DNA from 2 places in the Desulfovectis peckii genome. Region 2 is predicted to be linked to the other one. Evidence: a T-box and tRNA genes for the amino acid it is inferred to sense, from the RefSeq annotation. Region 2 holds a T-box; the other holds one or more tRNA genes.

Region 1 (16,087 bases), 1.1 Mb from region 2:
GATCGTATCAGATAATCAAAATCTCCACCCGGCGCGTTAACATGGACTTTATCACCCGGTTTTTTCAACAGCAACTCTTTGCCCAGCGGTGAGATACAGGATACATCGTCAGTTTGCACTTCGTTATCTATTGGGGAAACAATGCGGAATTTAAATAATTCCTGAGTTTCTGTATCCAATAATTCCACTTCACTGTTTATTATAACAAATGGCAGGCTGTTGTCTCCATCTTCCGTTACGCTGGCATTTTTAAGCAAATTGTCGATATGCATGATGTAGTTTTCCAACTTTTCTTTAATTTCTTCGCGTTCCCTAGAGGGTTCGGGAAAGAACTCCTCTAAAATTCGCTCTTTGCGTTCATCGGTATTGGTAATGCTTTTAACAATTTGATCAAAAACCGGTTTGGTTAGAACAACTTTTTTCATGTTCATTATGCCTCCTTTAGCCATTAAATGGGAAAATTAAATATAAAAAACAGATAGGCATTTCGCGCCCACGAAATGCCTATCCCTTTTATATATCAGTTTATCCTTTTATACATTGATTGTCAATATTGGCTTATGCTTCCAATAGCCCACTGCCTCATCCTGATAACGAAATAGGGCAGAATATTTTTATGTTAAAATTGGCAAAATAGCGGATGTAAAGGAGGTGATTTTGATGCCACAATCTATCAAGTGCAAGGTAACTGAATGTCAATATAACCGCAATGTAACCTGTGACGCACCAATGATTGAAGTAGATCGCAACAACACCAGTTCCGCTAAAAATTCTGGAGAAACCCAATGCCAAACCTTTAGACCTTCCATGAGCTAACATCTTACCCAGGGGGGGCTGTTGCACAAGGAGGAATAGGCGCGCAGTGCAGCAGCCCTTTTTTATCGGTCGGTTATTGGGGCCCCATTCTCATTAATGCCTGTTTCCTTGGCGGTACGGTCAAAACCGTCCCTACATTTTTATTGATTACCCTTCAACCGTAGAGGCTATATATATGCCTGTACATTCGCACTGATAGGATGTTTCTTAGCTGACGCAACGTTACTTGTGGCGCCCAGGTCATTTGACCTTATGCTTTCGATTAGCCGGCTAATTCAAAGGGCATTGCTAACCTTACTATCATAATTTAAGGAAGACAGTATAAGAAAACTAAAGCTTTCGCCTGTGTCTTTAGGCTTGCCGAAAGCTTTAGTTTTCTTTAGCTATATGTAACGTTTCTTTTACGGATCAGCACGCCGGCCTGCAGGTAGGTTATGTTAAAATAGATGTAACCTACGCATGGAGGTGACATCATTTAAGAAATGATTCAACACCGAAATTATGTACTGCCGGCAGTGGTTCTGCTTTTGTTAACAGTGCTGATAACGGCATGTGCGGTAAGCGAAAATAACGGCAGCTTGGGTTACACAAATATCACCGCCGAAGAATTAAAAGAATTGCTGGATAATAATGCCGATGTGCTGTTGATTGACGTGCGCCGGCCAAAGGAATATAACAGCGGACACATTCCCGGTTCGGTTTTGTACCCCCTAAGCAGTATTGAAAATTGGGCACACCAGTTAGAACAAGATCAAAAGCTGGTGTTAATTTGCCGTTCGGGCAACCGCAGTGCCAAAGCGGCAGCCTATCTGGTTGAAGCAGGCTTTACCGATGTAAATAATCTAGTCGGCGGAGTAAAAAGTTGGCGTTACGGTTTAGAAAAAAATCATAAGTCTTAGCCACTAATAATCAAAGATAAGCCAATTTAAAAATCAGCAGCATTACCGCCAGCTGCAGCAAAATAATTGCCGGTACGCCGACCTTAAACTTTGGGTTGAGGGTTTTGTGGCGAAACATCTGCATGGCAAACAAACCGCCAAGGGAACCGCCGATTAAACAAGCCAACAGCAAGCGGCTTTCCGGCACCCGCCATTTTTTATATTTGGCTAGCAATTTATCTACTGCAAACATAACAAAGGTAAGTAGATTGATAAATATAAGATAAAACTTAAATATTTGCACCGGCACAGTCCTCCTCGGCGGTAACATCTGTTTTATTCCCATTCCGCAAAATCTTGCGGATGCCTGCCAAAGCAAAAAATGATATTGCCCAATGCCGTTTTATAATTACTGTAGGCATTATAAAAAACCCGTATCACCAAAACAGTGGTACGAGTTTTTTTATTGCTTACTTCATTACCAAGTGCGGTTTGTTTGGTAGGTAGTGCACTGCTTTGATAAATCTAATGGTGCCGGTCTTAGCACGCATCACTATAGAATAGGTTTCAGCCCGTTCATTGCCAATAAAACGCACACCTTTCAGCATTTCACCGTCAGTAACACCGGTGGCAGCAAAAATGGCATCGTCACCTTTAACCATATCATCCATATACAGTATCTGGCGAGGATCTTTTAAGCCCATACTCACACAGCGCTGATACTCGTTGTCATCTTGGGGTACCAAACGCCCCTGCATTTCACCGCCCAGCGCCTTTAAAGCCGCTGCCGAAATTACGCCTTCCGGCGCTCCGCCGATACCTACATACAAGTCAATACCGGTACCTTCAATGGCAGTTGATATGGCCGCACCGACATCTCCGTCACTAAACAAGCGCACCCGTGCACCGGCATTGCGGACAGCTTCAATGATATGTTTGTGCCGTTCCCGTTCTAAAATCATTACCGTTAAGTCACTAATCGTTTTTTGATTTACTTTAGCCAATGTCTTTAAGGTTTGTTCAATGGGGTCGTCGATGTGAATTTTACCGGCAGCTCTGGGGCCAACAGCAATTTTTTCCATATACATATCCGGGGCATGTAGTAAATTACCTCGTTCGGTAATTGCCACCACCGACATGGCATTGCCGTAGCCTTTGGCCACCAGGTTGGTGCCTTCCAAGGGATCCACAGCCACATCTACCGAAATATTTCCGTGGCCCAACTTTTCTCCGATATACAGCATCGGCGCCTCGTCCATCTCGCCTTCGCCAATTACCACTGTACCGTCGATGTTCACCGAGTCAAACATTGCTCTCATTGCAGTAGTGGCAGCATCGTCCGCTTCTTCCTTTTTACCGCGGCCCAGCCAACGAGCCGATGCCAGTGCAGCTGCCTCGGTAACTCTTACTAATTCCAGTGCCAGTTCACGTTCCAAATGATAACCCCCCAAGAATTACTTAATTTAGATACATTATAACACAATTGACTAATTAATGATCATTACTCTCTGTAAAATGCATAATTAGGCAGCATTAATCTGCAGAACCGGCATCTGCTTCTGCAGCCTGCTCATATACTCTTCTGGGGTAAGCAATTTTAATGCCACGGCGATAACTGTTAATCCAGATATACTCGCGGATCATTTTCTCTATCAACCAAATTGAACCGGGCTTGGTAAGCGCGACAATGGTATAAGTGCCCCCTTTGTCGTTTTGATCAATGTCAGTGACACCGTATACCTGGGGCGGCTCTACTAAGTTGCCCTTTTCATCGGCAAGGAGTTCGTCATAAAAGTCGCGTTTAATTTGCGCACATACGTCTTCTAACATTTCCCTGATTAAAGTTGGGTCTTCTTCAAAGGGAAAGGTTGCAGTAACAATGGCCCGCAACTTCTCCCGGTTGTAATTGCGCACTGTGCGGATCTCGGAGTTAGCAATGTAAAATTTCTTTCCCGACCATTCGCGAATGGTAGTTAAGCGCAAGCCAATTTCTTCTACCGTGCCGGAAACCTCGTTATTAATTTCGATATAATCACCGACATGGTACTGATCCTCAAACATGACAAAGAAGCCGGTAATAACGTCCTTTACCAAACTTTGGGCACCAAAGCCGACAGCCACACCGACAATTCCGGCACCGGCAATAATCGGTGTAATATCGGTAAATTGGCGCAAAATTAATAAAAAGCCGATAATGTAAATGACATACTTGGTTAAAGACAATAACAACGATTCTAAAGATTTTTCCTTGCTTTTATCCAGTCTTGTTACCAAAAATATTCTTTTTATCAATTTATACCGGATGTGCATAAAAAAGTAAGTTAACGCCAATATCAGCAAAATAATTGCCGCTTTTTCCGCAATAGCCGTCCATTCGATGTGCTCAAAAAACTTCCATAAACGTTCAGTACTCATGTTCAAAACTCACCCGCTGACATTAAAGTATGTTGAAATGACAGACCCCCCTTTAAAAGGGAGGTCCAATTTTTTTATACCACTTTTTGATTAGTTATTGCAAGTGTAAATCTTGAGAGACTTCCAGTTTGTGTTTTTTAAGTAGGAAGATGGTAAGTAGCAACACTGCCAGCGAGAAACCTAAACCGACCAGTACGCTTTGTGTTAAGGCCATGACAATGTAACCGACTAAGCTGATTACCGCCACAGTAGTAGCGTAAGGAAGCTGGGTGTTTACGTGGTCTATGTGATGACAGCCTGCCCCGGTGGAAGACAAAATGGTGGTATCGGAGATCGGGGAGATATGGTCACCGTATACCGCGCCGGCCAGTACCGCTGCCATCGACATCAACACAAATTCCGTTCCCACGCCGACAGCTGCCGCCATCGGTGTGGCAATCGGCAGCATAATGCCAAAGGTACCCCAAGAAGTACCGGTGGCAAAGGCCATAATTCCGGAAAGGGCAAAGGCCAAGGCCGGCATCAGATAGTAAGGCAGCGATTCACTGAACTTGGAAGCCAGGAATTCACCGGTTCCCAGTTCACCGATAACACCGCCGATAGCCCAAGCAAGCACCAAAATAATAATGGCGGTAACCATAGATTGCATCCCTTTCAGCAAGGTGGGAGCAAAGTCTCTTGGTTTAATCAGCTTGCGCGGCAGGTAAAGCAATGCGCAAAAGATGATACTCATCACACCGCCGTAAACAAGGGAGATACTAACGGCGGTATTTAAAAAGGCATCCATAATGCTTCCGCCGTCAGGGCCAAAGAAGCCACCGGTATATAACATGGCAATTATAGTAAATACAAATAAGCCTAAGATGGGCAGTACCAGGTCAATAACCTTACCCCGCTCGGCACCTAAAGAAACATCCGTACTGCCGGGCGGTTCACCCATGGCATCATTGTAAAGCTTGCCGGTAAGCATGGCTCGCTTTTCTTCTTTGGCCATCGGCCCAAATTCAATGTTGGTAACGGCAATAATTATCACCATCAAAATAGCTAAAATAGCATAGATGTTCATTGGAATCATGGTTACAAAGGCAGGCAGCGCTTGAATGCCGTTAATATTGACTGCATGTAATTGTTCGGCAATGATCGTAATAATATAGGCACCCCAGCTGGATACCGGAGCAATAACACAAATCGGTGCGGCGGTAGAGTCAATAATGTAAGCCAGTTTTGCCCGTGAAACTTTATGCCGGTCGGTAATCGGGCGGGCCACTTGCCCTACCGCTAAACTGTTAAAATAGTCGTCAATAAAGATAATAATACCAAGTAGCAATGTAACTAATTGTGCTCCAACGCGGCTTTTTACGCGGGACATGGCCCAGTCACCAAAGGCCCTACTACCTCCGGAGGCCGCAACTAAGGCAGTTAAGCCGCCCAGTAAAAATAAGAAGGCTAAGATGGGAATGTTCCACTCCGGATCAGCCATACCGTTAAAGGTAATGGCAACTGTTTCCTCAAAAGCATGAAGCAAATTATAATCGGCAAGTATAAGGGCCCCTGAAAAAACACCTAAAAATAATGACAGCAAAACTTCTTTGGTAATCAATGCGCAAGCGATGGCAATTACAGGCGGTATTATCGACAGCCATCCGTATTCCATGTTTTAAACTCTCCTCCTGTTTCTTATAGTCGCAAAAATTAAAAAATTTTATACTTTTTACATCACCTCGTTTATAAATATTTGGCACCCTATATTTTTTCGCTGTATAAAAGAATATTCCTGTCAAAAAATCATTTTTCAGCAGATAAAAAGAAAAAACTTGGTTTTTAAGTTAACCAAGTTTTTAAAACAAACAAAACAGTTACTGTTCAGCCGGGGGCTCCGGCAACCATTCCGGCTGCGGTGCGGATTGTTTTTCTGTCTCATCGACAGCATTTTCAGCATTATTAGATTCCGGCTCTTCATCAGTAGCGTTTTCGGTATCGTTTGCCGGCACGGGCTGCTCACCTGTTTCCTCAGCGGCATTTTCATCAGTATTAGATTCCGGCAGCTGTTCAGTAACATTTGCCGTATCTTTTGGCGGCGGAGGCAGTTGGTATGACGGTGGCGGCGGTTCGGCGATAGGGTGTTCATCAAGTAAGGCAAGCATATACTGCTGCCACACCGGGCCGGCTACGCTGCCGCCGCCGGCCACGCCATAAACCGGCCGGTTATCGCTGTTGCCAACCCATACTGCGGTAGCTAAATTTTTCGTATACCCCACAAACCACAGACAGCGGTTTTGATCGGTAGTGCCGGTTTTTCCTGCACTTTCCAACGGTATGCGTGCATAACGGCCGGTACCCCTTTGCACCACGTTAACTAAAAAGCTGTGCATGACACGGGCCGTTTGGGCGTTAATTACCCGCTTGGGCTTTATTTGATGCTGATATATAATTTTGCCGTTCTGATCTACAACCTTTTCAATAAAGTAAGGCCGGTTATATTGGCCGTCATTGGCAAATACTGCGTAAGCCGCCGCCATCTCCAGCGGTTTAACGCCGTAATACATACCGCCTAAAGCTAAGGCAGCGTAATTAAGATCATTCTTAGTCACCGTGGTAATGCCAAAACGCCGAATATAAGCCGCCGTTTTTTCAAAACCTAATTTGCTCACCAACTCTGCCACCGGCACATTTAACGAATAGCGAAGGGCATCTGACACGCTGGCTGTTTTGCCCCCCCAGGAGATAGGATTGTTAATCACATAACCGGCAAATTCTCGCGGCTGGGCGTTGATTTGCGAATAAGGACTAATTATATTGCTGTTCAGTGCCGCAGCATAAACCAAAGGTTTAATAGTGGAGCCCGGCTGCCGGGGAATTAATGCCATATTGTTTTGGTCGGCTTGAAAATCCGTGCCGCCAACCAAAGCGGTTACCGCCCCGGTTTGCGGCACAACCGATACCAGGGCAATATTACTGGCTTTAATTCCTCTTTGGGCAAAACTGTTAACGCTATTTTGACAAACAGTTTCTGCTATATTCTGCTGTTCGGTATTTAATGTGGTGTACACTTTTAGTCCGCCCTGATAAACCTGTTCATGGCCAAATTGTTCTTCCAGCTGCCTGATCACGGCACTGACAAAATACGGATGCCGGTAGTTGTCATTCTTTACCTGCGGTTTTTGCACTTTAATTTCTTCCTCGATAGCCCTTTGGTATTCCCTATCGCTAATCATGTGTAAATCCAGCATGCGCTGCAGTACAACCCGCTGGCGTTTTTGAGCCGCCGGCAGATTATGATGCAAATCGTAATCAACCGGGCGGTTGGGAATCCCCGCCAACAACGCGCTTTCTGCCAGGGTAAGCTCTTTGGCCGGTTTGCCGAAATATTTTTGGGCGGCAGTTTCTACACCATAATACCCGCTGCCAAAGTAAATTTGGTTTAAATACATCTCTAAAATTTCATCTTTGCTGAATTTCCTTTCTAAAGCAATGGCAATGGCTATTTCCTTCAGTTTGCGCTCATAGGTACGCTCGTTAGTTAAAAAAAGATTGCGGGCAAGCTGCTGGGTAATTGTGCTGCCTCCCTGCACCACCTGTCCGGAGGCAATATTTTTCATCAAGGCCCTTAATGTACCGATAAAGTCCGCCCCAATGTGTTGATAAAAGCGGTGATCTTCAATGGCAACAATTGCCTTTAGCATATTAGGTGAAATATCCTCGAGCGCCACATAAGAGCGATCCTGATCATATACTTCCGCCAACAACACCCCGTCGGCCGAATAAATACAGGTTTTTTCGGCCGGTTGATATTGAAACTCCGCAACGTTTTCTTGAAGGCTTATTTTATGGCAAAAACTAAAAAACCAAAGCAAACCGCCTAAGGCTATTACAGCCAGCAGAAGAATAATAACAAGTAGCCATAAATGCCAATCAGACCGCCGCTTTGGCGGCACAGCGGAAGGTTTGTTAGGTTTTTCAGTCATAAAAACACCCCTCAAACTAGCCTAATACTTAATTTATTGAGGAGTGATGATTTTGATTACCATTATTATATTATTCTTCAACAATAGGCTTTTCTTTGGGCAGCACTACCGTCCATTTTTCAGGATAACGCACCGTTTTTCCGGTAACCGTGTTTTTCATGGTCAGGCCATTGCTGCGGTATAATTTGTTTAAAACATCTTCCGATTGCAGCACTTCCCGGTAGACGACGCTTAAAGCATAATTTTTAAGCCGCCGCCAGGCAATAATCCGCAAGTAAATAGCTAATAAACACAACAGCACTCCATTAACCCAAGGTTTTAGAAAAAAGGCAAAAAATATCCCTATTAATAAAAGCAAACCGGAAACTTTGGAAATTAGATACCAAATTTTAAGATATGTGGGTAGTTCAATAGTTCCTTCCCCTGCTTTTTTATTATAATAATCAATGCTTTTGCGGGTATCCAAATTGATGACAATTTTATTTTTCTCTACCAGTTCTTTTAATACTGAAAAGGGGCGAGATTTTTCAGTCAACAAGGTCAGCTCCTTTGCTGTTATTCTAGTCATTATAATTCTGCTATATAATTCAACCCTGAAAGATAAAACCCTGCAAATAAAAGATGTTTTTACATGGCCGATTAAGATATATAAAAAACCTCTTTGCAGTTATTGCAAAGAGGTTTTTACGCACTTGGAGGCGGCACCCAGATTCGAACTGGGGATAAAGGATTTGCAGTCCTCTGCCTTACCACTTGGCTATGCCGCCGTTATATATGGTGCCGGAGACCGGACTTGAACCGGTACGGTGATCGCTCACCCCAGGATTTTAAGTCCTGTGCGTCTGCCAATTCCGCCACTCCGGCAATTATCACTTGTCAAGCAGTATTTAGTTTATCACTTACTTTACAGTAAGTCAAGTAGTATTTTATGTTATTTACCCAACTGTTTATCGCTTGAAACACATATTTAGATATTGACGATTTTTGTCGAAAATGCTAAAATACAATTTGTCAACACTTTAATAGCCTTATCCCGGTTTATGCCGGGGATTTTTTTTTTGGAGCGGAAGACGGGATTCGAACCCGCGACCCTCGCCTTGGCAAGGCGATGCTCTACCACTGAGCCACTTCCGCATATTGGTTAAAAAAACTACCTATTACTGCCTGCTAGGTAGCGTGTTGACAAGTGGAGCGGAAGACGGGATTCGAACCCGCGACCCTCGCCTTGGCAAGGCGATGCTCTACCACTGAGCCACTTCCGCTTGCTTAAAATGGTGCCACGGGACGGAATCGAACCGCCGACACGAGGATTTTCAGTCCTCTGCTCTACCAACTGAGCTACCGTGGCTTTTATAAAAATGGCGGTGCTGACGAGATTTGAACTCGCGATCTCCGGCTTGACAGGCCGGCATGTTAACCACTACACCACAGCACCCTTCGGTTGTTTTTATCAGCTATCTTTAGCGCTGACATTGACTAGTATACTAAAGCTCATGATTATTGTCAATTATTATTTTAAACTAAATTTTATTTATTTATGCAAATTTTAACATATATCTTCATTAAGACAGAATTAGTTATAATTTCCATTGATAGGAAAAAGATATTACCTTCTGCGGCCAAATTGCAAAATTACCTCACGCACCAGTTTTGCCGCTAAAATGGCGGTAATATCAGCATGATCATTAGTGGGGCTTACTTCTACCAGATCAAAACCCACAAGGTTTAATCCCCCCAGCATGTTTACCGCCTGAATAATTTCCCTGGCCGTACAGCCTCCGGGCTCCGGGGTGCCGGTACCGGGAGCAAAGGCCGGATCAACTACGTCAATATCCAGGGTGACATAAACCGGCCTGTTTTGGATTTGGGGCAATACTTTTTGTAAAGGTTCCAACAGTTGATCAATATATATATTGGTATGTTTTTGGGCAAAGGCAAATTCTTCCTTGGTACCTGAACGAATGCCGAATTGATAAACACTGTTTTCATCAAGGAATTCCATCGCCCGGCGAATGACGGTAGCATGGGATAAGTTTTCGCCTAAGTATTCTTCGCGCAAATCGGCATGGGCATCAAAGTGAATTAAAGCCAAGCGCGGATATCTTTGCGCCGCTTGTTCAATGGCCGGCAAGCTGACCAAATGTTCACCGCCTAAAAGAATAGGCAACTTGTGATCGTCAAGAATTTTACCGACGGCCTGTCCAATCATTTTTAAGCCGGCAGCAACGTTACCAAAAGGTATGGCGACATCCCCGGCATCGTAGTATGCATAATCAGCCAAGTCTTTATCTTGATAAACACTGTATTCTTCCAGGCCGTACGACACGGCGCGAATTTGCTGTGGGCCCTGACGGGTGCCCGGGCGGAAACTGGTGGTAAAATCCATCGGGGCACCCAACAGTACGATACTCGCTTCTTGATAATCGGCAGTGCTGCCCATAAAGTCGCTTAATTTTTCGGTATTTGGAAGCATATCGATCCCCTCTACTTTAATATATCCGCTACAAAGGGCGGCAGCACAAAAGCGGCTTTATGGATCTGCGGAGTGTAATAACGGGTTTGGTATCCGGGAAACTTACTTTCGTCAATTTCTAACGGATCGTATTTTTTAGAGCCCATGGTAAATGACCACATACCACCGGGATAAGTGGGTATATAAGCTAAAAACAGTCTGGTTATCGGGAAAATATCAGAAATCGTGTTGTAAACGCGGTTAATTAATTTATCGTTAAACCAGGGTGATTCGGTTTGGGCAACAAAAATACCGTCTTCAGTTAACGATTCAAAGACGTTTTGATAAAATTGTTTTTCAAACAATCCTACTGCCGGTCCAATGGGATCGGTAGAATCTACACAAATTACGTCATAAGTGTTTTTGTGCTCTTGAACGTGTTTAATGCCGTCTTCATAGCGCACTTCTACTTTCGGATCGTCCAACGCACAGCTGATTTCCGGCAGGTATTTGCGGGCGTTTTCTACCACCCGGGCATCTATTTCCACCAAAGTTGCCTTTTCAATAGTGGGGTATTTGATAATCTCTCTGATAGTCCCCCCGTCACCACCGCCGATTACCAGTGCCCGTTTGGGATTCCCATGGGTGTTTAAGGCCGGGTGGGTAATCATTTCATGGTAAACAAATTCGTCCTTTACGGATGTTTGAATAATGCCGTCTAAAAACAGCATCCGGCCATAAGGCAGCGTATCCACAACTGCCAAATGTTGGTACGGTGTTTGCTCTGTGTGCAGCGTCTGCTTGGCCTGCAGGCTAAGACGCATGGTCGGCATTTGATCTTCGGTCACCCACAGGTTAAACACATGGTGTTCCTGATCATAAAGCTTCGATTGTTCAGACAAATTTCTAACCCCCCATTATATTATTGATAGTAAAATATTTGTTTCCTCCACCCCATCAAGGTATTTTTATCCTAGTACCACAGGGGCACCGCAGCCAAACAGCAACCTACATTTTCTACCTTGTGTTCAACGGCGGCAATTTTCATATCTACCAAATCCATTCCTCTCATTTCAAAAGCCTCTTTAAGCATATTTTCAATAGCTTGCCGTGCCTCTTCTTTGGTGCATTTACCGGAAAACTCCATGATCACACCAAAGGTGTCTTTGGAAAGACCTACGCCGACAGCGGCGGCAATGGTTTCACCGGGCACGTCACTCATAATGTAGCCGTAGGCTGTGGGCACCAGAGAGCCGGGAGGCAGTTCTAAATCTGGATCATACTCCGCACTGGGAGGAAGGATACTGCTTACGCGCAACAGGTTGACGTTGCCGATTCTCCCCTTTAAAAGTGCATTGTCAAAAGCATTTAACTTGCTGTAACCTTCGGCTGCAGCCGCAGTTAAAAAGTATTTTTTAGGTGTAGGCAGCATAGTCGATCCCTCACTTAATTCCATATTTTCTTTAAAACAAATCATATTATACCAAATGCACCAGAAAAATAAACTGTTTTTTTGTTTTCTGGAATAGTAATTTTGAAAATGTGGAAATATATGTGTCGAAAGTTGTTTTAAGCTTAAATTATCCCAAAAGGAGGTTTATTATGACTAAAACGGTTGTAGGAACATTCAGCAACCGCGATCAAGCTGAAAGGGCAGTTGCTGAATTACGGGGCCAGCAAGGATTTGAAAAAGAAATTTCCATTGTCGCCAAGGAGGACCAAAATGCCCAAGGTATGGGCGGCACTGACTCGGTAACCGACGGTGCTGCTACCGGCGGTGTATTGGGCGGCTTGGCCGGCTTAGCGGTAGGAGCCGGTGCACTGACTATTCCCGGGCTGGGGCCATTACTGGCAGCCGGTCCGATTGCCGGCATGCTTTCCGGTGCGGCAACCGGCGGTTTAGCCGGCGGCTTGGCTGACTTCGGCATTCCCGCTGAGGAAGGCAAGCAGCTGGAAGAAAGAGTAAGACAAGGCGATGTGTTGGTAGCGGTAAAAGCCGATGAAAGCCGTGCCAACCAAGCAGCAGAAACACTGCGCAAGTATCGCGCTGAAAACGTAAAAATTCACTAATTCTTGTTTTAGCAGGCCCGAGGAGTGTTCTTCATCCTCGGGCTTTTAAATACGGCCGGACTTAAGAGTTTGCCAAGCTACTTTTTGAGTTGATCGTAAATTTGCTTGTAAACCAGCGCGTCTTCCGCTTGCCGGCCCTGTGATTCGCAAATCACCGTCGGTTTCAGCTGATATTCTTTGATCAGTTCTGCCAGCGGGGCAAAATCCGGGCCGAACTCCCTTTCTAATGTGGTGCGGTGTTTTTTCTCACCGGCATTAGTAAATTCAATGGGGCTGAAATGAATATGCAAATTTTTTAGAACCTTATCACCCAAAGCGCTTTTAACTTGATTTAATACTTTCTCAAATGCCCTTTTGTCCGTCAACCCACCTCCCGTGACGGCATGCAGATGCCCAAAATCCACACAGGGCACCACAAAGTCCGCCACCGTACACAATTCCAAAATTTCATCCAGTGAGCCGATTTGGTTAGCCTTGCCCATGGTCTCCGGAGCCAGTTTAATATGGCTTAAACCCTCAGCCTCTATTTCTTTACAAATCTCTTTTAGATAGTTCATTCCCCGCTTAAAGCTTGCCGTTCGGTCATTTCCTGCCCCACCACCGGGATGCATTACCACAATTGTTGCCCCCATCCAATCGGCGGCCCGCATTGATTTTAATATGTGGTTCTTAGTCCTTGCCTGAATTTCCGGATCATGGCTACATATGTTTATGTAATAGGGTGCGTGAATACTTAAGGCAACACCATGGGCACGGGCATTTTCACCAAGCTTGCGGGCAAATTCTTCTTTTATTCGCACCCCGCGGGAGCACTGGTATTCATAGGCCTTTAAGCCCATTTGGGCAAGCCAAAGGGGCATGTCCAGCGAACTTTTATAACCCTGTTCGTAAAAAGAGTCAGAGTTACCGGCCGGGCCAAATTTAACGGGCATTTTGTGATCACATCCTGTTATTATATCTGCTTAATATCATAACTGGAATTAGGTAAAAATAACAGTAATTTTGTAAGATATTGGCTTTAAGCAGGTAACAGTAATTTTTTGGAAAATAATAATAAGGTGTTAGGAGGTGAGGACAGTGCTGCTTAAAAAATGGGTGCGGCAAGTAGTGTTTCTGGTATCGGTTTTGCTGATAGTAATTATGTTGGAAAACCGGGATGCAGTGACCACTCTGGCCCCTCATTCCGAAAATACCGTAAAAATATTAACTGCTGAGCGCTGGGAAAGCTTGGATCCCGCATATGCCGGTGATGCCGCATCCGCTAATATTATCAGCAACATTTTTGAAGGATTGGTTAAATACAAAGCTAACTCAACTGAGGTTGAACCGGCACTGGCCACCGACTGGGAGATACATGAAAACGGTCGGGTGTGGATATTTCATTTGCGCAAGGGGGTAAAATTTCACGACGGAACACCCTTTAATGCCGCAGCGGTAAAATTTTCCGTAGAGCGGGTGATGAAAGGCAAAAACACCATGCCCTATGCCAACATGGCATTTGAAATGGTGGAAAACATTGAGATTATGGATGATTACACAGTTAAATTTACCTTAAAACAGGCTTATGCCCCCTTTCTGCAAAGTTTAGCTATGCCATGGGCAGCGCCGATAGTCAGCCCCAGTGCGGTAAAAGGCTTAAACGACCGGTTTGCGGAAAATCCGGTGGGTACCGGCCCTTTTTGCTTAAAAGATAAATCCGAAAATGAATTAGCGCTGGTGGCCAATAAAAATTACTGGCAAGATCCGCCGGCGGTGAATAAGGTAGTATTTATTTACCAGCCTGATGAAAAAAGGCGCTTAGAAATGCTTGTCAACGGTGAGGCCGATATTGCCGACGGCATTTCCCCGGCCAACATCGCCTGGGCGGAAAAAAACAACCTTGAGGTGTTAAAGCAACCGGCAGCCTCGGTTAATTACCTGGGCTTTTATGCCAACAAACCCCCCTTTGCCTCTGCCCGCATCCGTCGCGCGGTAACCATGGCACTGGATCGGGAAGCGTTGGCAGAACAATTATATGACAAGCAATTGGCAGTGGGCGAAAGTTACCTTCCGCCAAAAGTAGCGGGATACAGCAGCAAATTAACCCAATACCCCTATCAAATAGATGAAGCCAAAAATTTATTGGCTCAAAACGGCTACCCTAACGGAATGACAATTACATTAATCACTTACCAAGAAACCCGGCCCTATAACCCGGTTGGCGGGGTAAGGCTGGCGCAAGGGATCAAAGAGCAGCTCGCCAAAGCCGGAATTAACGTGCAAATTAAAGCTTATCCCTGGGAAGAGTATAAAGAAGCTTTAAAAAGACAGGAGGGAAACTGCTTTTTATATGGTTGGACAGGGGACAACGGCGATCCGGATAATTTTTTGGCCACCTTGTTAACTACCAATCAAATTGAATCCGGCTTAAATATAGCCCGATACAGCAATCCGCAAGTAGACCGCATATTAGCCAGTGCTCAGCAGGTTGTCGATGGCGAAGTGCGCGAACAACTTTATTATCACGCCCAACAAATTATTTTGCAAGAAGCGCCTTGGGTAGTGCTTAATTACGGTTGTCATATCGCTGTCAGTCAAAGAAATGTACAAAAGTTTACGCTGCAGCCAATTGGAGGGTATTACTTGCAGTGGATGAAAAAGTCTTAAAAAAAGCATTATTTTCATATTTTTCCAGTAATACTAGTTATTTTTAAACGCATACTACAACTATAAATTTAAGTTAATTAATACAAGGAGGTAACTAAATGTTTCAGCAACAAATGCAACAACAAATTAACTCACTGCGTCAAGATTTAAGCAACATTGCTCAAATGGCAAGCCAACTCGCCCAAAGAGAGCAAAGTAACAACCAGCAATTGCAGCAAATGATGCAAACGGAAGCAAACATCAGCCAACAGCTGCAGCAAATCAATCAAATGTGCCAGCAGGCCAATCAAAGATTAAGTCAAATTGCCAGTCAGAGTATGCAGTCCTTCAGTCAGTTTGGCCAGCAGCAAAATCAACAACCTTTTAGTTTTTATAGTCAACCGGGTCAGCAGTTTGGCAGCACAAGTATGCAAACCGGGACTATGCAGCAGCAGTATCAACAGCCCTTCCGGCAGTATAATCAACTGGGACAGCAACAAAGCCAACAGCCTTTCAGTCAGTACAGTCAGCTGGGACAGCAACAAAGCCAGCAGCCCTTCAGTCAGTACAGTCAGCTGGGACAGCAACAAAGCCAGCAGCCCTTCAGTCAGTATAACCAGCTAGGCATGCAAAGTCAGCAGTTTAACCAGCCAATGCAGGCTTTCCAGTCCCGCCAACAGCAAAATCAGCAGCCCTTTAGACAATACAATCAACTGGGGCAGCAAAGCCAATTTGGCACCGGTCAATTTAGCCATACCGGATACGGCTATCAATATTGATAAAGCATTAAGCAAATACAAGGCACGTTGACGTGCCTTGTTTACTTTCCACAAGATTAGACAATTCACACCCCTTAACATTTTTTT
Region 2 (16,087 bases):
CTGACATGGCTGTGAATGACACTCAAAGCTTCAATAAATTAGTAGAAGTGGCTAAAGCACAGCATAACTAGGATAGCTTTTAAAAAAGGGTCTGAAGTATTACCGGCCAAAGGCTGGTAGTGCTTCAGCCTTTTTTGTTTTAGCCGGTAAATGTAGTTGTCAAAGAAACATTTTCGAAAACAGGCAGGAACCGAACCCCAATTTGCCACCCCACTTTATTTTTGCTGCCGGAAAGTATAAAATTAGAATATTGAAGTACCGTGATGATATGTATCGGCAACCAATGGCCGAGATGATCGCTTCTAACCGCTCAATAAACTGTAATACAGGCGTGAATGAAGATGGAACTGCAAAGATCAAATCCGAAAATTAAATACTTAATTAAACTTGCCCGCCGTCAGTTTAGGCAAAAGGAACAGAAGTTTATCATAGAAGGCATTAGGTTTATTGAAGAATTGTTAAACTCAAGTTGGCAAACCGAAGCTTTGTTTTACTCGGCTAAAATTATGAATAATGCCCGCGGTGTGGCACTGTTAAAAACAGCGAAGGAGCAAAACATACCTTGTTGGCAAATTGCCAGCGGTTTACTGAAAGAAATAGCTCATACTGATAATCCCCAAGGCATACTGGCTTTGGTACGCATGCCCAATTATCGGTTAGAAGATGTCTTTTCTGCACCACGACCATTGTTGTTAGTTTTGGTAGACGGGGTGCAGGATCCCGGCAATTTGGGCACGATTGTGCGCACTGCTGATGCGGCAAAGGCAAGCGGTGTAATATTGCTTAAAGGAACGGTGGATTTGTATAATCCCAAAACCCTGCGTTCCACAATGGGTTCAATTTTTCACTTGCCGATTATCATGCTAAATGACAACCGGGCGGTTTGGAAAATCTTGCAGCAGTACAAGGTAAAGGTAGTGCTGGGGCAGCCTGAATACGGCAGAACAATCCAAGGGATTGATTTAAAGCAGGATGTGGCTTTGGTTGTAGGTAATGAGGCAAACGGACCGTCGCCTGAATCTATTAATTTTGCTGATGTGGCAGCAACAATCCCCATGCCGGGAAATGCAGAATCCTTAAATGCGGCAGTTGCCTGCGCCATTATGTTGTATGAAGCGGTGAGGCAGAGGATGGAGAGGCCCTAATTGCAAATTATCTGTAAATTCCTTGTTTTTGCATGTGGCTCTATGATATAATTGAAGTCGGATATAAAATACTGAGGAAAGGTTGTGTATCAATGACATTAACCGCCGATTACTTTTGGAGGCTGTTTGAAGCAACCGGATCCGTCAGAGCTTACATGCTTTACAGAAGGTTAGTAACGCATTAAATAAGTATACTGTTTATAATTATTTTTTGTAAAAATTATCACAAAAGCCGTGAAGGGGAGAGTAGTGTTAGATTAATCTTTTCAGGGAGGGCAGATCATCGACTGCAAGTCTGCCTATGGATTAATAACATGAAGTTCACCCCGGAGCTGCACGCTGAACGCAACTGCAAAACAGTTGCCATTAGGTAGTGCCGGTCTTTCAACCGTTATCAGAAAGCATTCTCAGTACACTAACGAGTGGTTTATGCCTTTTGGGTGTAAACAACAAGGGTGGTACCGCGGATTAATTCCGTCCCTTACTTTGAGGGCGGATTTTTTTTGTTATTAATTTAATTATATTGTAAAATGATTTAGTGTATAACAATGTAGAAAATTTTATATGGAGGTACGTTATGGAAGAAAAACTGAGAAATCTTGCTGCTACTGCCCAAGAGGAATTGGCAAAGGCAGAAACCTTAAATGAACTGAGCAACTTAAGAGTAAAGTATTTAGGCAAAAAAGGTGAACTTACTTCAATCTTAAGGGGAATGGGTTCATTATCCCCTGAAGAGCGTCCCAAAATTGGTGCGCTGGCCAATAAAATCAGATCTGATTTAGAGGTATTAATATCTAAACGCAATCAAGAACTGAAAGAATTAGAAAAAGAACAGCGTATGAACAGTGAAACGATTGACATTACTCTTCCCGGCCGGCCGTTTCAAAAAGGTAACAAACACCCGTTAACTAAAATCCAGGAAGAGATCGAATCTATATTTTTAGGAATGGGCTTTAGCATTGCCGAAGGTCCGGAAGTAGAGCTGGATTATTACAACTTTGAAGCTTTAAACCTTCCGAAAGACCATCCGGCACGGGATATGCAGGATACATTTTTCATTACTTCTGACGTGCTGCTGCGCACCCATACTTCGCCTGTTCAGGTGCGCACGATGGAGAGGACGGCACCCAATTTGCCGGTGAAGATCATTGTTCCGGGCAGGGTATACCGCCGGGATGACGATGCTACCCATTCTCCGATGTTTACCCAGATAGAGGGCTTGGCAATAGACAAGCATATAACATTTAGTGATTTAAAAGGTGTTTTAAGTATATTTGCCCGGCAGATGTTTGGGGAGAATACAAAAACCAGATTCCGTCCCAGCTATTTCCCCTTTACCGAGCCCAGTGCGGAAGTGGACATTTCCTGCGTGATGTGTAAAGGCGAAGGCTGCCGGGTATGCGGTCATACCGGTTGGCTGGAAATACTTGGCTGCGGCATGGTTCACCCGCGAGTATTGGAGATGTCCGGTTATAATCCGGAAGAGGTGACCGGTTTTGCCTTTGGTATGGGTGTAGAGCGCATTGCTATGCTTAAATACGGCATTGATGATTTAAGGCTGTTTTATGATAACGATTTGCGGTTTTTATCCCAGTTTTAAGGAGGTACATAATCAATGAAGGTTTCATATAAATGGCTGCAGGAATTTGTCGATGTGAACATACCCCCGCAGGAATTAGCCGATAAACTCACCATGGCCGGTGTGGCTGTAGAAAAAGTCCACTATTTAGGTGAAGGAATTGAAAAAGTGGTTACCGGACAGATTTTAAAAATTGAACGCCACCCCAACGCAGACAGGTTGGTGATCTGCCAAGTTACTACCGACGGAGAGAATCGGCTTCAAATTGTCACCGGTGCCACCAATGTCAGGGAAGGGGATAAAGTCCCGGTGGCTATGGAAGGGGCCAAGCTTCCCGGAGGGATTACCATTAAAAAATCTAAGCTGAGAGGCGTGGAATCCCGCGGAATGTTATGCTCGGGGCAGGAACTGGGCTTTGAAGCTAAACTTATGCCGCCTGATCAGCAGGACGGTATTATGATCCTGCCGGAAGATGCCCCACTGAACTTAGACATTAAAGAATATCTTGGTTTGGATGATTACATTTTAGAGCTGGATCTGACACCCAACCGCGGTGACTGTCTTTCCATGATTGGTGTAGCCCGGGAAGTAGCTTGCTTATTAAATCTGGAAATGAAATACCCTGAGATTGCCCTTAATGAACAGGGGGCAGAGGCCGGTGAGTTGGCAAAAGTAGATATTGAAGCAATTGACTTATGCCAGCGTTATGTAGCGAAAATAGTAAAAGGAGTTAAAATTGGCCCGTCACCTATCTGGATGCAGCAGCGGCTGCGGGCAGCCGGTATTAGGCCGATTAATAATGTTGTTGATATTACCAACTATGTGATGCTGGAACTGGGCCAACCGCTGCATGCTTTCGATTACGATCGCTTGACTGATCATCATATCATTGTACGGCGGGCAAAAAATAACGAGTCACTGAAAACGCTGGACGAAAATGAACGCATATTAAATGAAAGTATGCTGGTGATAAGTGACCCGCATGGTCCGACGGCAGTGGCCGGTGTAATGGGCGGCTTGGAAAGTGAAGTTACCGACAATACCACTAACATTTTAATTGAGTCAGCATACTTTAATCCGGTCAGTGTACGCCGAACTTCTAAGGCTTTGGGGTTGCGTTCCGAGGCTTCCTCCCGTTTTGAAAAAGGGATTGATATCGGCGGCTGTGTACGGGCATGTGAACGTGCCGCTTACTTAATGCAGCAGTATGCCGGCGGCGTTGTGGCTAAGGGTGTGATTGACAATTATCCCAAGCCGGTGTTAGAAAAAACCGTTACTTTGCGTCCCAAACGTGTAGAACATCTGTTGGGCGTTAAAATCGATACCGAGACGATAAAAAACATTCTGCTTTCCCTGCAGTTTAAAGTACAAGAGAGTGATGAAGGCCTATTGGTTACCGTGCCTACCTTCCGTCCCGATGTGAGTATAGAAGCCGATTTAATTGAAGAAGTAGCGCGTATTTATGGCTACAACAACATTCCGGACACATTAATATACGGCGTCACTACTCAAGGTAAAAGAACACGACAGCAGCAGCTGCTGCATGACATTAAGGATATTTTAAGCGGCTGTGGCTTAAAGGAAGTAGTAACCTATGGCTTTTTCAGCCCGAAGGTTTTCGATAAAATGAATTTACCTGCAGACAGCGTTTTCCGCAATGCATTGGTATTGCAGAACCCGCTCAGTGAAGAGCAGTCGGTAATGCGTACCGTTCCCATCCCTAATTTGCTGGAGGTAGTGCAGCGCAATCATAATCGGCAGGTTTCTAACGTTGCCATCTTTGAAATCGGCAAAGTATTTTATCCGAAAGAAGGTCAGGATTTACCGGAGGAGCGCTTTAATTTAGCCATGGTATTTTCCGGCAGCACCGAAAAATCATGGTGCAAAGCAGCAGAACCGATGGATTTTTACTATGCCAAGGGTGTGCTGGAAACATTATTTGCCAAGATTGGCTTAAAAGATGTGTGTTATGTACGGATGACCGCTCCCAGTTTTCACCCCGGACGGGTTGCCGGAATTGAAGTAGCCGGTAAAATGATTGGCGTAATCGGAGAGCTGCACCCCGACGTGCAAGAGAACTACCAGTTACCGCACCGGGTTGTTGCCGTTAAAATTGATCTAAAGGATTTAGCGGAGTTAGAATTTACGCCGCCACGTTATCAAAAGCTTTCTAAACATCCGGCGGTAGAGCGTGATTTAGCGGTAATTGTCAATAAAGATGTGCCTACGGGAGACATGGTAGATGCGATTAATAAAGCGGCAGGAAAAATAATGAAGCAGGTGCGGGTATTTGACGTTTATCAAGGCAATCAAGTACCTGACGGTTGCAAGAGCATTGCATTTTCATTGTTATTCCAGGCCGTTGATCGCACCTTGACTGATGAAGAGGTAGCAAAACAGGTGGAAAAAATTTATCAGGCATTAAACAGGCAATTTGCCGCTAAATTAAGAAGTTAAAAATGCCGTGGAAGTAAGGTTTATTTAGTACCTTGCAGCAGGATTTTGCTAAATTATGACGAAAGTGACGGTAATAGGTAATAATTCGGGAGGGGTGGCAATGTCTGATCAGGAAACTCGGGTAGAGGTGGAAATATGCGGAGCTTCCTATATGCTTCGGGGCAAAGAATCTCCCGAGTATATGCAAATGGTTGCTCAGTATGTCAACAGAAAAATGAAACAGCTGATCAGCCGCAACCCTCGGCTTTCGATGACTAATGCTGCGGTACTGGCGGCCATTAACATTGCCGATGAGTTAAGCAAGCTGCAGGAGGATTACGACAATCTGGTAAAGTTAATGGATACCAAAAATCCTAAATAACCGTTACAAGGTAATCAAACACTCATGAAGTGTTTTTACAGCAGCTTCATGAGTGTTTCTTTTCACTGTCATTCAAATAACTTTTTACGGTCAAGGAAAAACTAATACTTGTTTAAATAATTGTCATTGTTTACAGGAGCTGTTTGTATATGTTAAATATAGAAATTGCCTGGATATTTTATGAAATGGCTGACTTGTTGGAAATTAAGGGCGATAACTTTTTTAAAATAAGAGCTTACCGCAATGCGGCCAAAATAATTTCCCGGTTGGATAAGCCGGTTAAAGAATTGCTGCAGCGTGGAGAACTGACCGAAATTCCCGGTATTGGCAAAACAATAAGCGCTAAAATCAAAGAAATTTTAGAAACTGGCAGCTGTCAAAGTCATCAAAAACTGCTGCGGGAAATTCCTAAAGGAGTGCTGGAAATACGTTCCCTTCCCGGCATTGGGCCCAAAAAAGCCAAACTGCTCTATGAAAAATTGGGAATTGTGTCCATAGATCAACTGGAGGCAGCAGCGAGAGAACACAAAATACGCAAGCTGCCGGGCATGAGCGCGCGGTTTGAATTTGACATACTGCGGAGCATAAATGTGCTGCGTCAAAGTAATGAGCGGGTAATTTTGGGTGTTGCCCGGGAGCTAACTGCTGATTTAATAGACTATATTTCGGCTATTCCCGGGGTGGAAAGGGTTGAAGCGGGCGGCGGCGTCAGAAGGTGGAAGGAAACGGTATCGGATATTGATTTGGTAGTCGCCGCCCAAAACATTGACTCAGTGATGGATGGGATTGCTGCCTATCCCCACATATCTAAAACCTTAGAGCGGCAGGAAAAGCGCCTGCGGGTACTTAATATGTGGGGTGTGGAGATTGATATATCGGTAGTTGAGCCGGAAAAATTTATTACTACCTGGCACCGCAATACCGGCAGCAAAGCGCATTATCGCCATTTAACCAAAATAGCGGAGCAAAAAGGTTGGAAATTAAGCCATCAAGGCTTGATTGATCAAAACGGTGATATGCTTGAAGTGCAAAGTGAAGCCGACATTTACAATTATTTGAACATGGAATATATTCCGCCGGAACTGCGCGAAGACAAGGGAGAAATCGAAGTGGCCCAAACCGGTCAACTGCCCCATTTGGTTAGCTTGGCAGATATCAAGGGAGATTTACATACCCATACCACTTGGAGTGATGCGGGGGCTACCCTGGAAGAGATGGTGGAGCGAGCCAAGGAAAAGGGTTACAGTTACTTGGCGATTACCGATCATTCCCCCTCATTAAAAATAGCCAACGGCCTTTCCTATGAGCGTCTGCAGCAGCAGTGCAAGCTGATTGAAAAATTAAATGAAGAGCAGGATGATTTTCGAATTTTAACCGGAGTGGAATGCGATATCCTGGCGGACGGCCGGCTAGATCACCCTGACGATGTGTTAGCTGACTTAGATGTTGTCGTTGCTTCGGTACATACCGCTTTTAAACAAGATAAAGAAAGGATGACTAATCGCATTATTTCCGCAATTGAACATGAGCATGTTGACATTATCGGCCATGTATCCGGAAGGCTGTTATCCCGACGCAGCGGTTATGAGCTGGATATGGAAAGGGTGCTGGAAGCGGCAGCCAAGTATGATACGATATTAGAGATTAATTCTTCTCCTGACCGGTTGGATTTAAGTGAAGAAAATGCGCGGCTGGCCAGGGAATTTGGCGTCAAGTTGGCGATAAACACCGACGCCCATGACTTAAAACGATTGGACGAAATAGAGTACGGCGTATCAGTGGCCCGGCGGGCTTGGTTATCGCCGCAAGATGTTGTCAATACTTTAGAAGTGGAGGACTTGCTAAAAAGCTTAAAGTGATGAGTACGGTGTTTAATGATTTGCCACTCTTATCCAGAGAATTTTATAATCGTGACACCGTGCAGGTGGCGCGGGATTTATTGGGATGTTATTTGGTGCATTACAGCCCGGAGGGACTAACCGCAGGTGTAATTGTGGAAACGGAAGCTTACTTACAGCACGGTGATCCTGCCTGTCACACCCATCGGGGCATGACACCGCGCAACAAAGCGATGTTTGGCCCGCCGGGTCATGCTTATGTATACTTTACTTATGGCGCTCACTATTGTTTTAACATAGTTACCCAACCGGAAGGTGTCGGTGATGCGGTGTTGATTAGAGCGCTGCAGCCGGAGGAAGGCATTGAATTGATGCAGCGGCGGCGGGGCAGAGAGCGGCTAAAGGATTTATGTTCCGGTCCGGGCAAGCTGACGCAGGCCATGGGCATCAATAAGGAGCATAACGGCAGTGATTTATTAACCGGCCCCATAAGGGTTTATCGGGGTTGGGAAGTGCCGGATATTGTCACCACCACCCGCATCGGTATTAAGGCAGGGGCAGAACTGCCACTGCGCTTTTATGTAAAAGACAATAAATTTATATCAAAAAAATAGCACAGGAGGCAAAAGGATGAAAGTTAAAGAGATTTATGAATTAGCCGTAGAAATGGGTAAGCGTCATGACCCGCGGGGGATTGATGAAGTAAATAAAATAATTGAAAAAAATAAAAAGGCTTTCCAAGAGTTAAAAGATGAAGAGAAGAAAGAATTTGATCAAGATAAACTTTTTAATCCCTTTTCCGATACCAGATTGCTTTGCGGCGATCCGGAGAGGGAAGTTAAACGGGTGTTAGTGGGTATTGACATTGAGGTAAGTGAGGTGCTGTTAGCGGATCGCTTATCGGAAAAAGGCAGGGCTGTTGATTTAATCATTGCTCACCATCCGGAAGGACGGGCGCTGACCGGGCTTTATGAGGTAATGCATTTACAGGAAGATATTCTCGCCCAATTCGGTGTGCCGATTAATGTGGCAGAGGGTATTATGGCATCTCGCATTGCTGAAGTGCAGCGCAATTTAATGCCGGTTAACTACAACCGGGCGGTAGATGCTGCCAGATTGCTGGATTTTCCTCTCATGTGTATACATACGGCGGCAGATAACATGGTGACTGATTACCTGCAAAAGAAATTTGACGAGCACCAACCGGAAACCCTGGATGACGTGGTAAAAATGCTGAAAGAAGAGCCGGAATACGCGGAAGCGGTTCGCTATAATGCCGGACCGACAATTGTAGTGGGCAACAAAAAACGCCGGGCCGGTAAAATCATGGTAGACATGACCGGCGGCACCGGCGGTTCGGAAGATGCCTACAGCAAATTATCCCAAGCCGGCGTTGGTACTCTGGTGGTAATGCACATTGGCGAGAAACACCGCAAAGAAGCGGAAAAGAATCACATTAATGTGGTAAATGCCGGCCATATGGCCAGTGATTCCTTGGGGATGAATTTAATCCTTGATCAGATTGCGGCACGGGGTGTAGAAATAATTCCGGTTTCCGGACTGCTTAGATATCAGCGCTAACTGAAAGGAAGTTATGTTTTAATGTTTAAGCCAGAACTTCTTGCTCCGGCCGGTTCATGGGAAGCCATGGTGGCGGCGGTGCAGAATGGGGCTGATGCGGTTTATCTCGGCGGGAAAGCCTTCAGCGCCCGGGCATTTGCCGCCAACTTTGATAACGAGCAGCTTAAACAGGCCGTTGAGTACTGTCACGTCCGGGGCGTTAAGGTATACGTCACAGTAAATATTATTGTCGCGGATGAAGAACTAGAAGAAGCACTGCATTTTTTACATTTTCTGCACAACATTGGGGTGGATGCGGTTATTCTTCAGGATTTAGGTTTAGCCGCCGCTGCCCGTAAACTACTGCCAAACTTGCCGCTGCACGCCAGCACCCAAATGACTGTGCACAATACCCCGGGAGTGGAACTGCTAAAACAATTGGGCTGCGAGCGTATCGTGTTGTCCCGCGAAATGAGCCTAAAAGATATTGCGCGTATAAAACAAACTACCGGGGCAGAACTGGAAACCTTTGTGCATGGGGCGCTGTGCGTATGTTATTCCGGGCAATGCTTAATGTCCAGTATGATTGGCGGGCGCAGCGGAAACCGGGGCAAATGTGCCCAACCCTGCCGCTTGCAGTACCGGCTGGTTGATCGGAAGGGACGGCCGCTGGTAGATGCGGCAAAGGTTGGAGAGTATTTGTTAAGCCCCCGGGACATTAATCTCAGTGAACATATACCGGATTTAATTCAAGCGGGAATTGATTCTTTTAAAATTGAAGGGCGAATGAAGCGTCCGGAATATGTGGCGACAGTAGTGCGCATTTATCGGGAACTGCTTGATCAGGCGCTGGAGCTGGAGCGAAAAGAAGATTTTCAGCCCTCTGAGCAGCAAAAAAGAGAGCTGGAACAAATATTTAACCGGGATTTTTCCACAGGTTATTATTACGGCAATCCGGGCAGTGAGCTGATGAGTTATAAGCGTCCCAACAATCGCGGGGTGTTGATTGGCCGGGTAAAAAGATACAGAAAAGATCAGGATTTGGTAGAAATAACGCTGCAGGAGCCGCTGCGGGTAGGTGACGGGATTGAAGTATGGGTGACCCAAGGCGGACGGGTGGGCGTAGAAGTGCACCGACTGCTTGTCAAAAACCGGCAGGTTGATGAAGCTCCTGCCGGAAGCACGGTATCGCTGCCGATACCCGGAAAGGTGCGCCCCGGCGATCGGGTTTTTAAAACTCACGATGTGGAACTGATGAACCGGGCTAAGATTACCTATACTTCCAGTAAAGAAAGCAGAAAAATTCCGCTGCGGTTTACAGTGCGTGCAGCGGTCGGTCAGCCGCTGTTTATGCAGGTGGAAGACCGGGACGGGTTTGTTGCGGAAGCATATTCCGAAGAAACCGGCCAAAGGGCAGAAAATAGGCCGCTGACTGAAGAATTCCTGCGAAATCAATTAAATCGCTTAGGCAATACCCCTTTTGCTTTAACGGAACTTTACTGCGAACTGCAAGGTGAAGTGATCTTTCCGGTGCGGGTGATTAATGAACTGCGCCGCCGGGTTTTGAAACGGTTGGAAGAGCAAAGACAGCAAGCGCGCCTGCGTTCACCCATAAATCAAAGAGAATTTGCCGCAAATCTGGAAGGCTATTTTAACGCGATTGCCGGCAAATTCAAACAGCGCGCCGGCAAACCGAAACTGGCCGTCAACGTCAGCGAATACGCTGCTCTGCAGGCAGCGGTAGAAGCCGGTGCCGACATTGTGTACTTTGGTGGAGAAAGCTACCGCTCCCGCAAACCAATTACACTTTCGGACATTGAAAAAGCAAGTGATTTATGTCGCCAAAGAAAAGTGCAGTTTATCCTGTCCACGCCCAGAATTCTGCAGGACGATGAACTGAAGGGCTTTGACGGTTTTTTGCGAAAGGCTTTGCCCTATACCGAAGGGGCGTTAATCGGTAATTTGGGTTTACTGAAGTTGTTTGTTGAAAAATATTCAAAGTCGGTAATTAGTGATTTTTCGTTAAATGTATTTAATCGCTTCACGGTAGCGGCATTAAATGCCCTCAATGTTGAGCGGATAACACTTTCGCCGGAATTGACTATGGTGCAGATTAAAGAACTTGCCGCCCACCGGACACTGCCCTTAGAGCTGTTGGTGCATGGCCCGCTGCCCCTGATGGTTACGGAATATTGCGCACTGGGCAGCTTAATGGGCGGCTTGACATCTACTAATCAGTGTGCCGGTCCCTGTCGGAATCAATCCTGTGGCTTAAAGGATCGCAAAGGGGTTGTATTTCCAATCGAAGTAGATCAATACTGCCATCAACATATATTTAATTCTAAAGAGCTGTGTTTAATTGATGACCTGGGAACCTTAGCGGATGCCGGCATATCAGTTTTAAGGATTGATGCACGCATTGTTTCGCCCGCCCGGGTAGGGCGTATCACCGAAGCCTACCGCCAAGTGCTGGATTTATATCCCTTAGCAGAGTGGAAAAACAAGGCTGTCAGCCGGAAAGCGGAATTAGAAAAGGAAACAACCGGTTTTACAAAAGGACATTATTACCGCGGAGTAATTTAAGGGGAGAAGTATGGAGGAAAAAACTTATACCAGATTGGAATTTGACAAAGTTCTGCAGCAATTAGCGGCACATGCTCATTCAGCGCCGGGAAAAGAGCTGGCGTTAGCATTGCGCCCCAGTAAAGATCCGGATACCGTGCTGGCCTGGCAGGCAGAGACTACCCAGGCGCGGGAGCTGATGCGTTTTGAACCGTCAGCAGAGTTCGGGGGCTGGCATGATATCCGCGGTCAAATTTTGCGTTTAAGAAGAAACGCTGTTTTGCAAGCGGAAGAACTCTTTTTTATCGGAGAAACGCTGGCTGCGTCGCGCCGAATTAAACGCTACTTATTGGAACGTAGGATGAAGTATCCGTCACTGGCGGCGATAGCAGAGGGATTGGCTGTTTTGCCGGAGCTTGAGAAGGCAATTTTATCCGCTATCCTTCCGGGTGGAGAAATAGATGACCGGGCAACGCCGGAATTGGCTCAAATACGGCGGCGCAAGGTAAGTGCCCAGGCGAAAGTCCGTGAGCGTTTAGAGCGCATTATTCGTTCACCTGAGAACCAAAAATATTTGCAGGAAGGGATAGTGACCATTCGCGCTGACCGCTATGTGGTGCCGGTAAAATTGGAATATCGCAATATGATACCCGGCATTGTTCACGATCAGTCCGCCAGCGGAGCGACACTGTTTGTTGAGCCCATGTCGGTAGTTGAGGCCAATAATGAAGTGCGGCAGATGCTTGCGGCGGAAAAGCAGGAAATACAGCGCATATTAACTAAACTAAGCAACTTGGCGGCAAGCGTTGTTGATGATTTGAGCCACGGTCTCGATGCCTTGGCATATTTGGATTTTGTTTTGGCTAAAGCCGCTTACAGCAGGAAGCTGGATGCCTGGCAGCCGCAGGTGTTAAAAGAGCCGAGAATTTATTTAAAGCAAGCCAGGCACCCGTTGATCACCGGTAAAGTTGTGCCCATTACCGTCTGGTTAGGTAAAGAATTTAACACCTTAATTATTACCGGTCCAAACACCGGGGGCAAAACCGTTACCTTAAAGACCGTTGGGTTAATGGTATTAATGACCCAGGCCGGTCTGCACATTCCGGCAGAAACCGGCTCGGAAGTGGGTATTTTCCATCAAGTGTTTGCGGATATCGGTGATGAGCAAAGTATTGAACAATCCCTGAGTACTTTTTCTTCCCACATGAGCAATATTGTAAACATTATTAAACAGGCCGATAAACGCAGCTTGATTATGCTGGACGAATTAGGCTCCGGCACCGATCCGGCTGAAGGGGCCGCCATCGCGCAAGCGATTTTGCAATACCTGCACAATTTAGGGGCACGCACCATTGCCACCACCCACTACAGTGAATTAAAAAACTTTGCATATGCCAATCCGGGTATTGAAAATGCCAGTGTGGAATTCAACAGCGAAACCCTAAGACCGACTTATCGCCTGCTTATCGGCAAGCCGGGGCGCAGCAATGCCTTTGAAATTGCTGCCCGCTTAGGGTTGCCCGAAGAATTGGTAAAAAGCGCCCGGGCCTTTCAAACTAAGGAACAAATCCAGGTATCAGAATTGATGCGCAAGCTGGAAATTACCCAACAGCAGGCAGAAAAAGAGCGCCGTTTAGCCGAACAGATGCGCCGGGAAAGCGAACAGCTTAAAGAACGCTACGAGCGCTTAGAAAGGCAGATTACTGAACGCAAGGAGGAAATATTAAGTAAAGCCCGGGAAGAAGCTCAGCAAATTGTTCGGCGGGCCGAACAAGAATCAGAAGAAGCGATTAAAGAACTGCGTCAAAAACTTTCCGAGCAATCTGCCCGTGAAAGAGAAGAAGCTATTAAAGCGGCCCGGGAAAAACTAAGCAGCCTTTACAATAAAAATATCAGCCGGCAAATCAAAAAAGCACAGACATTTGAGGTACCAAAGAAACTGCGACCGGGTGATGAAGTTTATTTGCCCCGGTATAATCAAAAAGGTTACGTGTTAGAAATTGGCGACCAAAATCAAGTTACCGTGCAGGCCGGAATATTAAAGCTGACGGTTTCGAAAGATGAATTGCAGTTGGTAAAAGAAACAAAACATGAGACCGGGCAAACCGAAATCGGTAATGTGATCCGGGATAAGGCAATGAAATTAAGCAGCAGTTTGGATATGCGCGGTATGAAAGTTGATGAAGCTTTAATGGAAATGGAAAAATATTTGGATGATGCTTACTTAGTGGGATTAAAACAAGTTAGTTTAATTCACGGTAAGGGCACCGGTGCTTTAAGAGCGGCGGTGCATCGGGAGTTAAAGAAGTATCCGCGGGTTAAAAGCTTTCGTTTGGGTGAAATCGCTGAAGGCGGTGACGGCATAACGGTAGTGGAACTAAAGTAGTTCGACGGCTGCGGCCGGCTTTAGCCGGCTGCGTTGTTTTTTGCATTTTTTGCAAGACGATATAGCTTTAAAACAGCTATGGTTATGATAATAAAATGCCCGGGCAGTTTAAGCCGCGGGCATTTTTATATTAATGATTAATTGTTAGTCGGTAGCCATTTTTTCCAACTAAGTGAATTATTTTGGCGACTGTCTGTGTAATTATCATTGCCGTTATGTTGGTGCTCTTGTTCACCGTCATTCGGTTCAGGGAACCAAGGGCCGTTTTCCTCACCGTTATCAGGCAGCCAGTCGCTTAATGTTTCTTCCGAATGAACATTGCAAACCTCTGTCGGCGCTCGCAGCCCATAGTCTTGAACATTGGGTGACACGGAATAAGGCACTTTAAGCACTACCTTTTGAATGCGTTCCGGGCAATATTCACTGGGCAATAGACCGGTTTCCGCACAGACATCCATGACCACACGCATGTCATCTTCTTTAGTGGGTACGGTGCCTTTAATAAACCAATCAGTTACTTTTTGATCATCGGGTGTCAGCGGCCCCGGCAATAATCCGGATTTGCTGTCTACTGTTGCCCGCACTAAACCGGACGGCGGTCCGGGGAAGTTTTTGCTCGGTAAGCCGTCATGAGCTTTTAGCATCATTTCTCTCCATAATTGTGCGGTATATACACCACCGAAGTAACTCGATGTAGGCAGTGGAGTACCGTCTTGGTCATTGCCTATCCAGGTTACGCCAACCAGGTTAGGCGTGTAACCGGCAAACCAAATATCACTGGTGCGACCGTTTTCATTGTCTGCGGTGCCGGTTTTGCCTGCTACCGGGCGATTGGGCAGTTGGGCGGCGGTACCGGTACCTCTTGATACCACGGTCTGCAACATATCAGTAAGCAAAAAGGCAGTGGTTTCTTTCATTGCTCGATGCTGTTTAGGCTCATGTTCGAATACTACCGTGCCGTCAAAGCGTTCAATGCGTTTAATGATTGAAGGTTCGATATAAATACCCTTATTAGCGAAGGCACCGTAAGCAGCAGCCAGCTGCAAAGGCGTTACCCCGTATTTTAATGCGCCAAGTGCTGTAGAAAGATAGGGGTCAATGTGCTCAAAGCCCAATTTTTTGGTGAAAGCCACCGCCTTATCCGGCCCTACTTCTTCCATTAATTTTACAGCCACTACGTTAAGAGAATTCTGTAGGGCAAAACGCATGGTCACTAATCCGTAATAAGCCCCATAGTTAGCCGGCCAACCGCCTTCTCTGGGAGCGTCATCTATAATGGAAGCCGGCCCTTTATTTAAGTATTCAATGGCAGGACCATAGGCGGCAATGGGCTTAAAGGTTGAACCCGGAGGCCGCCCGGGATCGCCCGGCCGGTAAGTAGCTCGGTTTAAGCCCATACCGATATGTTTTCTACCGCCAACCAGCGCTTTTACTTGTCCCGTATACGGATCTAATATCACCGCTGCCGCATTAGGTTGTAGGTAGCCGTTTTCATCTTTGGTTTCGCCGGGCAGTTTTAAGTTAGCTACTGCTTCTTCAGCAGCAGTTTGCATTTTAGGGTTAAGGGTGGTGTAAATCTTTAACCCGCCGCGATATATCTCTGACTCATCTAGGTTATATTTATCGTTTTCCAGAGTCAGGGTTTGGATGACGTAATCTATAAAGAAAGGATAAGGATATTCGTTCGCTCTGATTTCACCGGGTTCCAGCACAATGTCTTTTGCCTTGGCAGCGGCTGCTTCCGATTCGGTAATATATCCGTATTTAGCCATTTGATCCAAAACAATGTTGCGGCGCTTTTGAGCTGCCTCTTTATTGACATAAGGATTGTAGGCACTGGGTGCTTGCGGTAACCCGGCCAGTAAGGCTGCTTCTTCCAATTCTAACTCGTTGACACTTTTATTAAAGTAGGTTTGTGAAGCTGCTTCAACACCGTATGCCCCTTCACCTAAATAAATTCCGTTAAGATAAAATTCTAATATTTCATCTTTGGTAAAGTGACGTTCCATTTGGATGGCCAAAATTGCTTCTTGTATTTTACGCTGAAAAGTTTTTTCCGTGCCAATATCCGTTGCTTGGCGTACTACCTGCTGAGTTATTGTACTGGCACCTTCTTTAAGGCTGCCCGATTTAATGTCCGCTATGGCAGCGCCAAATATACGGTAGATGTCAACACCTTTATGGTTTCTGAAACGATTG

Evidence for each region. The T-box of region 2 lies ahead of pheS (phenylalanine--tRNA ligase subunit alpha). A T-box ahead of a tRNA ligase gene usually reads a tRNA of that ligase, here a tRNA-Phe.
Region 1: it encodes a tRNA-Phe, which carries the amino acid that the T-box ahead of pheS (phenylalanine--tRNA ligase subunit alpha) is inferred to sense. The anticodon was not compared.

What each region holds. Positions count from the first base shown of each region.
Region 1 is NZ_AP042409.1:330,884-346,970, reverse strand. It holds gene ACZ5NG_RS01785 (GreA/GreB family elongation factor) at 1-425, opposite strand, end outside; gene ACZ5NG_RS01780 (DUF1540 domain-containing protein) at 661-816, shown strand; gene ACZ5NG_RS01775 (rhodanese-like domain-containing protein) at 1,299-1,715, shown strand; gene ACZ5NG_RS01770 (DUF1294 domain-containing protein) at 1,726-1,998, opposite strand; gene glpX (class II fructose-bisphosphatase) at 2,165-3,130, opposite strand; gene ACZ5NG_RS01760 (mechanosensitive ion channel family protein) at 3,228-4,109, opposite strand; gene ACZ5NG_RS01755 (Na+/H+ antiporter NhaC family protein) at 4,204-5,763, opposite strand; gene ACZ5NG_RS01750 (transglycosylase domain-containing protein) at 5,966-8,074, opposite strand; gene ACZ5NG_RS01745 (hypothetical protein) at 8,145-8,609, opposite strand; tRNA gene ACZ5NG_RS01740 (tRNA-Cys) at 8,768-8,841, opposite strand; tRNA gene ACZ5NG_RS01735 (tRNA-Leu) at 8,850-8,938, opposite strand; tRNA gene ACZ5NG_RS01730 (tRNA-Gly) at 9,134-9,208, opposite strand; tRNA gene ACZ5NG_RS01725 (tRNA-Gly) at 9,262-9,336, opposite strand; tRNA gene ACZ5NG_RS01720 (tRNA-Phe) at 9,347-9,422, opposite strand; tRNA gene ACZ5NG_RS01715 (tRNA-Asp) at 9,434-9,509, opposite strand; gene speB (agmatinase) at 9,681-10,547, opposite strand; gene speE (polyamine aminopropyltransferase) at 10,559-11,359, opposite strand; gene ACZ5NG_RS01700 (pyruvoyl-dependent arginine decarboxylase) at 11,500-11,958, opposite strand; gene ACZ5NG_RS01695 (general stress protein) at 12,129-12,596, shown strand; gene ACZ5NG_RS01690 (TIM barrel protein) at 12,674-13,528, opposite strand; gene ACZ5NG_RS01685 (ABC transporter substrate-binding protein) at 13,674-15,242, shown strand; gene ACZ5NG_RS01680 (hypothetical protein) at 15,341-16,000, shown strand.
Region 2 is NZ_AP042409.1:1,464,400-1,480,486, reverse strand. It holds gene rplT (50S ribosomal protein L20) at 1-71, shown strand, start outside; gene ACZ5NG_RS07325 (TrmH family RNA methyltransferase) at 342-1,145, shown strand; T-box leader at 1,371-1,630, shown strand; gene pheS (phenylalanine--tRNA ligase subunit alpha) at 1,723-2,745, shown strand; gene pheT (phenylalanine--tRNA ligase subunit beta) at 2,761-5,181, shown strand; gene ACZ5NG_RS07310 (cell division protein ZapA) at 5,282-5,542, shown strand; gene polX (DNA polymerase/3'-5' exonuclease PolX) at 5,692-7,401, shown strand; gene ACZ5NG_RS07300 (DNA-3-methyladenine glycosylase) at 7,401-7,994, shown strand; gene ACZ5NG_RS07295 (NGG1p interacting factor NIF3) at 8,011-8,961, shown strand; gene ACZ5NG_RS07290 (U32 family peptidase) at 8,983-11,523, shown strand; gene ACZ5NG_RS07285 (endonuclease MutS2) at 11,534-13,888, shown strand; gene ACZ5NG_RS07280 (transglycosylase domain-containing protein) at 14,026-16,087, opposite strand, start outside.